2 regions of the Pseudarthrobacter sp. NPDC055928 genome follow, and region 2 is predicted to be linked to the other one. Evidence: riboswitches for the same ligand, from Rfam matches in the RefSeq annotation. Region 2 holds a riboswitch; the other holds the start of a gene.
The links. A riboswitch is a leader RNA that binds a small molecule or an ion and turns the genes downstream of it on or off. The one in region 2 is predicted to bind thiamine pyrophosphate.

Region 1: another riboswitch for thiamine pyrophosphate. It lies ahead of ACFC25_RS15450 (bifunctional hydroxymethylpyrimidine kinase/phosphomethylpyrimidine kinase); the one in region 2 lies ahead of thiC (phosphomethylpyrimidine synthase ThiC).

Annotation. Positions count from the first base shown of each region.
Region 1 covers NZ_JBHJZH010000012.1:100,075-105,112, forward strand. The annotation lists gene rplU (50S ribosomal protein L21) at 21-329, opposite strand; gene ACFC25_RS15450 (bifunctional hydroxymethylpyrimidine kinase/phosphomethylpyrimidine kinase) at 602-2,176, opposite strand; TPP riboswitch at 2,159-2,255, opposite strand; gene ACFC25_RS15455 (Rne/Rng family ribonuclease) at 2,388-5,038, opposite strand, start outside.
Region 2 covers NZ_JBHJZH010000002.1:17,988-23,025, forward strand. The annotation lists gene ACFC25_RS03195 (hypothetical protein) at 1-17, opposite strand, end outside; gene ACFC25_RS03200 (VOC family protein) at 135-1,010, opposite strand; gene ACFC25_RS03205 (amidohydrolase family protein) at 1,117-2,199, opposite strand; TPP riboswitch at 2,275-2,382, shown strand; gene thiC (phosphomethylpyrimidine synthase ThiC) at 2,377-4,188, shown strand; gene ACFC25_RS03215 (alpha/beta fold hydrolase) at 4,193-4,927, opposite strand; gene ffh (signal recognition particle protein) at 5,031-5,038, opposite strand, start outside.

The sequences.
Region 1 (5,038 bases), on a different contig from region 2:
AACCTGAACAGTAACGAAGGTTACTTGATACCAGTGATCTTGACCTTGGTCAGTTCCTGACGGTGACCCTGGCGCTTCTTGTAACCGGTCTTGTTCTTGAACTTCTGGATGACGATCTTCGGACCACGGAGGTCATTGAGGATCTCAGCCGTAACAGTTACCTTGGCCAGGTCCGCAGCGGCGGAGGTGACTTTGTCACCGTCTACCAGGAGCAGTGCGGGCAGCTGAATGGTGCTGCCGGCTCCACCGGGGACGCGGTTCAGGGTAACGAAGTCTCCAACGGAAACCTTCTCTTGGCGGCCGCCTGCGCGGACAATCGCGTACACCACTTGGGAACTCACTTCTCTCGACGTTTATTACTAGATTTGCGTGCGGAACCTGGGCCTATATTTGGCTGGGCTCTCGCTGTGCCTCAACGCCGTGGGGTCGTAACCCAAGTGTTGGCGTAAGCACCGAAGATCTAGAATACGCTAATTTTGCCTTCGGCCGCAAATGAGGCTGGTTCCGGCGGGCTGTCCGTGATAAGCGCCACAAGCGTGCGCAACACTGACAATCCGGAACCGTGCCCGACTATCGTACCGGCTGGATGGGCCGGGGAGCGTCAGGCGTGCAGCCGCGGCGCGTCGAAGAAATCAACTTCGAAACGGCACGACTGGTTGAAAGCGACGACCATGGCAGCACGCTCGTCCTCCGAGCCCCGGCGTCCGGCTTCGTCTGCCAGGGCAATAGCTGTACGGGTGGCCTGCGCGAAGTCCTCGTCGGCGTACGTCCGCAGCCACTCGGCGTACGGGTTGTCCGCCGGGGCGCCCGCGGCAAGGAATTGCGCGTGGAGGGTCTGTCCGACTTCGGCGTAGAGCCAGAAGCAGGGCAGGACCGCTGCCACCAGCACCGCGTAACTGCCCGATGCGGAGGCGGCCAGCAGGTGGTCCACATACGACTTCGTGACAGGACCGAGGACGGGCTCCACGGTTCGCGTACTGAGCCAGTTCCGATGCAGCTCCGATTCAACCTCCAGGCATTGCTGGGCTGATCGGGCCCAAAACAGCTGTGCGGCTTCGGTGGGGGCCAAGGCGCTGGTCCGTGCCAGCACCCGTGAGTATCCATTGAGGTAGATGGCATCCTGGGCCAGGTAGTAGGCGAACTGCTTTTCGGGCAGGCTTCCTGCCACGAGGTTCCGGATGAACTCGAGCTCATAGATGGCGGCGAGGTCTGCGGTGGCCTCCGCACGGAGGAGCTCGGCGAAGCCGCCCTCGCCGAGCGGGGACGGTTCCAGGGCAGGCCCTGTGGCCGCCTGCAGGTGGTGGAAGTGGTGGACGGGACCGTTTCCCGCACCGACGTCCAGGCTGCCCGAGGACTCCAGGGCACCTGCCAGCCAGGGCTTGACGTGCCGCAGTGACGCCTCCCAGTCCCCCAGCCGGGCCTGTGCCGTTGCCATGGCCGACGATAGCGAGCAGCCCGTCCCGTGGCTGTTCCGGGTGGGGATCCTGTCCCCCGGAACCTCCACAATTTCCTGGGCAAGCAGTCCGCCGGTATTGACGAGGGCATCCGGGCAGGCGGCGCCGTCGAGATGTCCCCCCTTCACCAGGATGGTGGAGCCGGTGTCCGCCGCCAACCGCCGGCCCTGTTCCAGCGCTTCTGCCCAGGAGCCGGCCTGGGCCTCTCCGAGCAGCATGGCCAGTTCAGCGAGATTGGGCGTGATCAGGTCCGCCAGCGGGAGCAGTCCGCGGAGGGCAGCCTCGGCAGACGCCTGCAGGAGCCTGTCGCCGCTGGTAGCCACCATGACGGGGTCAAGGACTACGACGCCGGGACGCACCTTTTCGAGCCAGCTGCGGACCGCGGCCACCACCTCGGCATCGCCCAGCATGCCGATTTTGACGGCATCAATGGTGATGTCATCGCTCACGGCTTCCAACTGCTGGACCAGGAAGGCGGCCGGCGGCACGTGCACCGCGCGGACGCCCTGAGTGTTCTGCGCTGTCAGCGCGGTGATCGCGGCCATCCCGTAGCCGCCGTGGGCTGCGATGCTTTTCAGGTCGGCCTGGATGCCGGCGCCGCCGGACGGGTCGGACCCTGCGATGGACAGCACCCGCGGAACGTCCCGGAGGACCGGGGCCGGCGCTGCCGGGCTGAGTACAGATGCCGGGGGCAGGACAGTAGTTGAAGACAAGGAAGACATCCCTTCGTCGGTGCTAGCCGGACAGGTTCAACGGGTGTGGATCTCAGCCGGCCCTTGCGCGGCACCCCGTGTCGGTAACCAAGCCTAGCGTTTCAGTGCCCGGCCCGGCGTCAAATGGCCTGGTCACATGAAGCCGTTAACGCGCGATGCCCGGACGCGCCCCTGCGAAGGGTCGTGTCCGGGCATCCTGGCTGATGTCCTTTGCGGAGGATCAGAGCTCGGAAGCAGGTACTCCTACCCCGAGGATGATTGGCGCCTCTGCCTGTTTCTTGTCGCCTGCGGCGGTTGTGGCCGGCTCAGGCGCCTTGGCCGCGTGGGAGTGGCCGCCGGCTGCTGCGTGCGTTGCCTCGTGGTGTTCTACCGAGGTTGCGTTTGCCGCGCCCTGGGCCCGGCTGGCGCTGCGGTTGCGGCGGGGCCTGCGGGTACGGGACTGCTCAGCGGTGTGGTCTGAGTAATCCTTCTCCTCTACCGCAGCACGCGGCACGTCGGTGCTTGGCTGCGGGGCAGCCTGCGCAGGCTCCGGAGCGGCAACGGCGGGCTCGCCGAGGTGCGCGAAGGCTTCCGCGAGCCTGTCGAGCGTCAGGGCCGGCTGCTGCGGCTGGTCTGCCGCGTGCTCCACGAACGGCAGCGCCACCTGCTCACCGCCGAAAGTGAGCACGGCAGCAGGACGTCCGGACGCGTCGGCGTCATGCTGGCGGGCTGTTGCCGGTGCCTGGCCTGTTGGTGCCTGGCCTGTTGCTGCCGGGGCGGCGTGGGCCTGCTCCGTCGTCGTCCGTGCTGCCGCTGCAGCAGGGCTTCCGGCCGCCGCGGCTCCAGCAGCGTGGGCTACCTCGTCGTCGTGCAGGTGCGCTGCGTGCGCCGCCGCGGCGATGTTGGCCAGGGCCAGCCTGGTGGCCTCAGCCTTGGCGTGCCGCTCGGCGTCGCTGGGATCCGGGTGGACCGTGTGGACCTGGACCGGTGCGGACGGTGCCGCCTCCAAGGGAACGCCTCCGCGTCCACGGCGGCGCTTGCGGTCGCCACGTGCGCCGGGCTGGCTGTCGGCCCGCTGGCTTTCCGGGCGCTGGTCGGGCCGCGGGGTGTCCGTGCGGTGAGTGTCCGTACGCTGTACGTGGTGCTCGGCAGCCACCGTGTTGGCGCGACGGTGCTCCACGGGATCGTCGTGGGTGACCACGCCGCGGCCGGCACAGGTTTCGCACTGCTCGCCGAAGACTTCCAGCAGCCCGGTGCCCATGCGCTTGCGCGTCATCTGAACGAGCCCCAGCGACGTTACTTCTGCCACCTGGTGCTTGGTGCGGTCGCGGCCCAGGCATTCCACCATGCGGCGCAGGACGAGGTCGCGGTTGGATTCCAGGACCATGTCGATGAAGTCGATGACGATAATGCCGCCGATGTCGCGGAGCCGCAACTGGCGTACAACTTCTTCGGCAGCTTCGAGGTTGTTCTTGGTGACCGTTTCCTCGAGGTTGCCGCCGCTGCCGGTGAACTTGCCGGTGTTGACGTCCACCACGGTCATGGCTTCGGTTCGGTCGATAACCAGCGAACCGCCAGAGGGCAGGAAGACCTTGCGTTCGAGTGCCTTGTGGATCTGCTCGTCGATCCGCCAGGCCGCGAAGATGTCCTGGTCCTTGGTCCACTTTTCCAGGCGGCCCACCAAATCGGGGGCCACGTACGTGACGTAGGCCTCGATAGTGTCCCAGGCCTCCTCACCGGAAACGATCAGCTTGGAGAAGTCCTCGTTGAAGACGTCCCGAACCACCTTGATGGTGAGGTCCGGTTCGCCGTAGAGAAGTTCCGGGGCAAGGATCTTCGTGGACGTGGACTGGCTTTCAATGCCCTCCCACTGGGCGCGCAGACGGTTGATGTCGTGCGTGAGCTCCTCTTCCGAGGCGCCTTCTGCGGCCGTGCGGACGATGACGCCGGCATGCTCCGGCAGGCGGTCCTTGAGGATGCGCTTGAGCCGGTTGCGTTCGACGTCGGGCAGCTTACGTGAGATTCCCGTCATGGAGCCGCCGGGTACGTAGACCAGGTAGCGGCCGGGGAGGGAGATCTGGCTGGTCAGGCGCGCGCCCTTGTGACCCACGGGGTCCTTGGTGACCTGGACCAGGACGGTGTCGCCGGACTTCAGGGCGTTCTCGATCCGGCGCTGCTTGCCTTCGAGGTTGACGGCTTCCCAGTTCACCTCGCCGGCGTACAGGACGGCGTTGCGGCCGCGGCCGATATCAACGAACGCCGCTTCCATTGATGGCAGGACGTTCTGCACCTTGCCGAGGTAGACGTTCCCGATCAGGGAGTCCTGCTGCGTCTTGGAGACAAAGTGCTCGGCCAGGACGCCGTCTTCCAGGACGGCGATCTGGATTCTGTCGTCGCGTTGCCGGACGATCATCTGGCGGTCCACGGATTCGCGGCGGGCCAGGAACTCTGCTTCGGTGATGACGGTGCGGCGGCGGCCAGTATCGCGGGATTCACGGCGGCGCTGCTTCTTGGCTTCCAGCCTGGTGGAGCCCTTGACGGACGTCACGCGGTTGTTGACGGGCGCTTCGGTCACGGCGCGGGGAGCGCGGACGCGGGTCACTGTGTTGGGCGGATCGTCATCCCCGCCACCGGTCAGTTCCAGGTCCTGGTCACCGCGGCGGCGCCGACGACGACGGCGGGAGGTTACGCCCTCGTCTGGCTGGCCCGCTGATTCCTCGTCAGCTTCCTCTGTTTCATTGTCGCTGCCCTCGCTGTCGCCCTCGAGGTCGCGGTCGCCTGCGCGGCTGCGCCCGCGGCGACCACGGCTGCGCCGCCTGCGACGGCCGTTGGCGTCGTCATCTTCGGTGAGTTCGGCGTCGTCCTCTTCCGCTTCCTCCGCCGCCGCGGCGG
Region 2 (5,038 bases):
ATTTCGGTGAAGCCCATGGGAATCGCCCTCATTCCGTCGACGGTGCGGCTCTGGCAGGCAGCTGCAGAGCTGCCCCGGCCGTTCGGAATCAGCCTAGTACACGGCTCCTTGCTCTCCGGGCCGCCGCACCCGGCTTAGCGCACAGCGACCCGGATGCTGTTTCGCCAAGGGTCCTCGAAGCGCAACTCGGCCCCCGTATGGTGGCTGGGAACCCCCGCGACCTTCAGCCGATCGGCAAGTGCGCCGACGTCGTCTCCGGACGGCACCTCAATGAGCACCTCCCCCAGGCCGAGGGTATCTTTCCGGGGACCGGCGCCGCGGCTGTTCCAGACGTTCATGGCCATGTGGTGGTGGTAGCGCCCGGCGGACACAAAAAGCGCCTGGCCATGCCAGCCCGCCGTCTTCTCGAACCCCAACGTGCCGACATAGAAATCGTGGGCGGTGTGGACGTCGCCTACCTGGAGGTGGACGTGGCCCACCCCGGCGGCCGTCCGCTGCTGGCCCTCAACGGATTCCTGGGTCAGATGCTCCTGCAGGTAGCGCTGCGGAGGCAGTGCCAGGCTGTCCATGACCACGTCCGTTCCATTCCAGGACCAGTTTTTGCGCGGCCGGTCCCAGTAGAGTTCGATGCCGTTGCCCTCCGGGTCGTTGAAATAGAAGGCTTCACTGACCAAGTGGTCCGCACTGCCCGTGAACGAGCGGGGCTCATATTGGGCCGCCGTAGCGACTGTGGCCGCCAGTGCCGCCTGGTCCTCAAAGAGCAGCGCCGTGTGGAACAGCCCGGCCTCGCCCCTGCCAGGAAGAGTCAGCCCGGGGGCGGCGGCCAGATGCACTAGCGGCTTTCCGAGCCGGCCCATGTAGAGGCCACCGTCCTGTTCGGCCACCACGTCCAGGCCCAGTGCGCGCTGGTAGTAGTCAGTCATGAGCTTCATGTCGCCGACCTTCAGCATCACCGTGCCCATGGTGAGCTCGGCAGGTAGAAGGTCCTGGCTGGTGGATTCTGCGGTCATCGAAAACTCCCGGTCCAACGGCCGCCGGATCTCGGAGGCCTCTACTCTTCTAAATTACTTGAAGCTTCAATTTATTCCCAGCTGTACGATGCGTGATCTTCAACGGTCAGCGGATCACCTCGCCCCGCAACACGACGTGCCGGAGCGTGGCGACAGTGGAGGGGACGCGCCGGGGGTCTTCCCCGCACAACACCACATCGGCGCTGGCACCCTCGGAGATCCCCTCAGCGCCGAGCCACGTCCGCGCACCCCAGCAAGCAGCATCCAGGGCCGCCGCAGGAGGGAGGCCTGCCCGGTGCAGTGCCAGGATTTCGTCGGCGATCCGTCCGTGCCGGATGACGCTGCCCGCATCTGTCCCGGCATAGATTCGCACACCCGCTGCGAAGGCTTCGTACACGCGCTCGTACCTGCGTTCCCACAGCGCGTGCATGTGCTCGGCGTACCGCGGGAATTTCGCTTCGGCCTGGCGGGCGATGTCCGGGAAGGTGTCGATGTTGATCAGCGTCGGAACGATGGGGACACCCTGGGCGGCGAGCCGGGGAACGTGCCGGGGCAGCAATCCAGTGGCGTGCTCGATGCAGTCGATGCCGGCGTCGAGCATCTGGTCAAGGGTGGCTTCGGCGAAGCAGTGCGCGGTCACCCGTGCGCCCTCGTCGTGGGCCGCCTGCACGGCATCGCGGACGACGGCGTCGGGAAACGACGGTGCGAGGTCTCCGGCGTCGCGGTCAATCCAGTCCCCCACGAGCTTGACCCAGCCGTCGCCGGCCCTCGCCTGCTTCCGCACGGCCTCCACCAGGCCGTCCGGCTCCACCTCGACGGCGAAATCCCGCAGGTAGCGCCGGGACCGGGCAATATGCCGCCCGGCGCGGATAAGCCTGGGCATGTCGTGACGCTGCTGCAGCCAACGCGTGTCGCTTGCCGCCCCGGCATCACGGACCAGGAGCGTGCCTGCGTCGCGGTCGGTGCGGGCCTGTTCTTCAGCCATCGCATCCGGGACGACGCCGCCGGGTCCCAGGCCAACGTGGCAGTGGGCATCAACGAACCCGGGAAGGACCCAGCCCCCAAGCACAGCATCGGGGGACGTGGGGGGCCTGTGGAACGTGAGACGGCCGTCGACGGACCAGAGGCCCCGCCGTTCCTCATTCGGTCCGGTGAGCACTGTTCCGCTGAATTCGATGATTCCGGCCATGGCAACAGCCTAATCCGCGGAAGAGCCCGCCCACGTCACGGTCAGGAGTGCCCTCCCGCACCTGTGGTAGCTTCATCTAGACCACACGGGAGCCCTTGCAGGGGCTGAGATCAGGCTGACGCAGCCTGCGACCGTTGAACCTGTCCGGGTAATGCCGGCGAAGGAAGTGAGTATTCATTGAGTACACCAGAAACACGGCTGATTGCTGCCCAAAATGAGACGGCCAAGGGGAAAGCCGGCACTGAAACCCAGTCGCTGAAATCCCATTCGTTGGCGTTCATCAGTGACGAGGCCACCGGAATCCGGGTTCCGGTAACGGAAATTGCGCTGGAACCATCGCCCAACGGCGAGGCGAACGGCCCTTTCCGGACCTACCGCACCGCCGGCCCTGGAAGTGATCCGGTAGTGGGCCTGGACCCGTTCCGCTCGGAATGGATCGCGGCCCGTGGCGACACCGAGCCCTACAGCGGCCGGGAACGGAACCTGCTCGACGACGGCAAGTCGGCAGTCCGCCGCGGCGCAGCCTCCGCAGAGTGGAAGGGAGCACAGCCGGTGCCCCGCCGCGCCGTCGACGGCCGGACAGTCACCCAGATGCACTACGCAAAGCAGGGTGTCATCACCCCGGAAATGCAGTTCGTTGCCCTCCGCGAAAACTGTGACGTGGAACTGGTCCGCAGCGAAGTGGCGGCGGGCCGCGCCATCATCCCCAACAACATCAACCACCCGGAATCCGAGCCGATGATCATCGGCAAGGCCTTCCTGGTCAAGATCAACGCCAATATCGGCAACTCGGCTGTGACAAGTTCCATCGCCGAGGAAGTGGACAAACTGCAGTGGGCAACCCAGTGGGGAGCCGACACCGTGATGGACCTGTCCACCGGCGATGACATCCACACCACGCGTGAATGGATCATCCGCAACTCCCCCGTCCCCATCGGCACGGTGCCCATCTACCAGGCGCTGGAGAAGGTCAATGGCGAGGCCAACAAGCTGACGTGGGAGATCTTCCGTGACACCGTGATTGAGCAGTGCGAGCAGGGCGTGGACTACATGACCATCCACGCCGGAGTGCTGCTGCGCTACGTGCCGCTGACGGCCAACCGTGTCACCGGCATCGTTTCCCGTGGCGGTTCCATCATGGCCGGCTGGTGCCTCGCGCATCACCAGGAGAACTTCCTGTACACCCACTTCGACGAGCTGTGCGAAATTTTCGCCAAATACGACGTCGCTTTCTCCCTCGGCGACGGGCTGCGCCCGGGAGCGACGGCGGACGCCAACGATGCCGCCCAGTTCGCCGAGCTGGATACGCTGGCTGAACTGACGCAGCGCGCCTGGGAATTCGACGTGCAGGTGATGGTGGAAGGACCCGGCCACGTACCGTTCCACCTTGTCCGGGAGAATGTGGAACGCCAGCAGGAGCTCTGCAAGGGGGCCCCGTTCTACACCCTCGGACCGCTGGTCACGGACATAGCACCCGGCTACGACCACATCACCTCCGCCATCGGGGCCACCGAGATCGCCCGCTACGGCACCGCCATGCTCTGCTACGTCACGCCTAAGGAGCACCTCGGCCTGCCCAACAAGGACGATGTGAAGACGGGTGTGATCACCTACAAGATCGCGGCCCACGCCGCCGACCTGGCCAAGGGCCACCCCGGCGCCCATGAGCGGGACGACGCCCTGTCAAAGGCGCGGTTCGAGTTCCGCTGGCGGGACCAGTTCGCACTGTCCCTGGACCCGGTCACTGCGGAAGCCTTCCACGACGAAACGCTGCCCGCCGAGCCGGCCAAAACCGCCCACTTCTGTTCCATGTGCGGCCCCAAGTTCTGCTCCATGAGGATCAGCCAGGACATCCGGGATGAGTACGGCTCGGCTGAATCCCAGGCAGCCCTGGCGGAGATGGCGGCCGGGATGCGAGAAAAGAGCGAGGAGTTCCTCGCGGCAGGCGGGAAGGTTTACCTGCCTGACCTGGAGGTGCCTTCGCGCTAACGCGTCAGGAGGCCCGGGCTGACCGGCCGCGGCTGACGTCGCCCACGAACGCCCGGATGGCGTGATCGCCTTCCGCCGAATCCTGGGGCCGGTGCCCGCCCGCAGCAATGCGGTGCAGGGCACCGGTTTCGCGGAGGTATCCGGCGATCTCTTCATACAGCGGCTCCCAGCCGCCGGTCAGCACCAGCGTTGGCACGCCCGGGACGATATGCAGCGGCGCCTCCCAGGCCGGGGCCTGCAGCCGGAGCCGCCGGGCGGAGCGTCGTTCCTCCTGGGTGGCGGGCTCCTGGAGATCTGCAGCATAGACGCGGCGGACGAACTCCCGTTGGAAATCCTCGTCACTCAGCTGGTGGCGGACATCAAAGAGGGGCTGCATGAGCTCCCGGTGCGCCGCCGTCGCCGGCAGTTCCGCGGTCAACGACAGGCAGGCCGGCTCCACAAGCGTCAGCGAATACACCAGGTCGGGGCGCTCGACGGCGGCCATCATGGCGGAGATCGCCCCTTGGGAATGCGCCACAACGTGGCCACCGGCGGCGCCCCTGCCGTCGTCGGCGAGGGATCTCAAAACGATGGCGGTGTCCTCCGCAAAGGAGGACTCGACCGGTTCAGCAACAGAGTCAAAGCCGTGGCGCCGGAGAAACAGGGCGTCGTAGGTCAGTGCCATGCCGTGCTGCCGGGGCCAGGCTGCCGAGCCGAAGCTTCCGGCGCCGTGCACGAACACTACCCGCTGCTTGAACATGACCCAACCCTATTCCACGGCTCCGACATCCCAACTGGGTAGCAGCAAGTGTCGTTTTGAGCGCTCATAACGACATCTGCTGCTACCCAGTTGGGCGATGCGATTACTTGC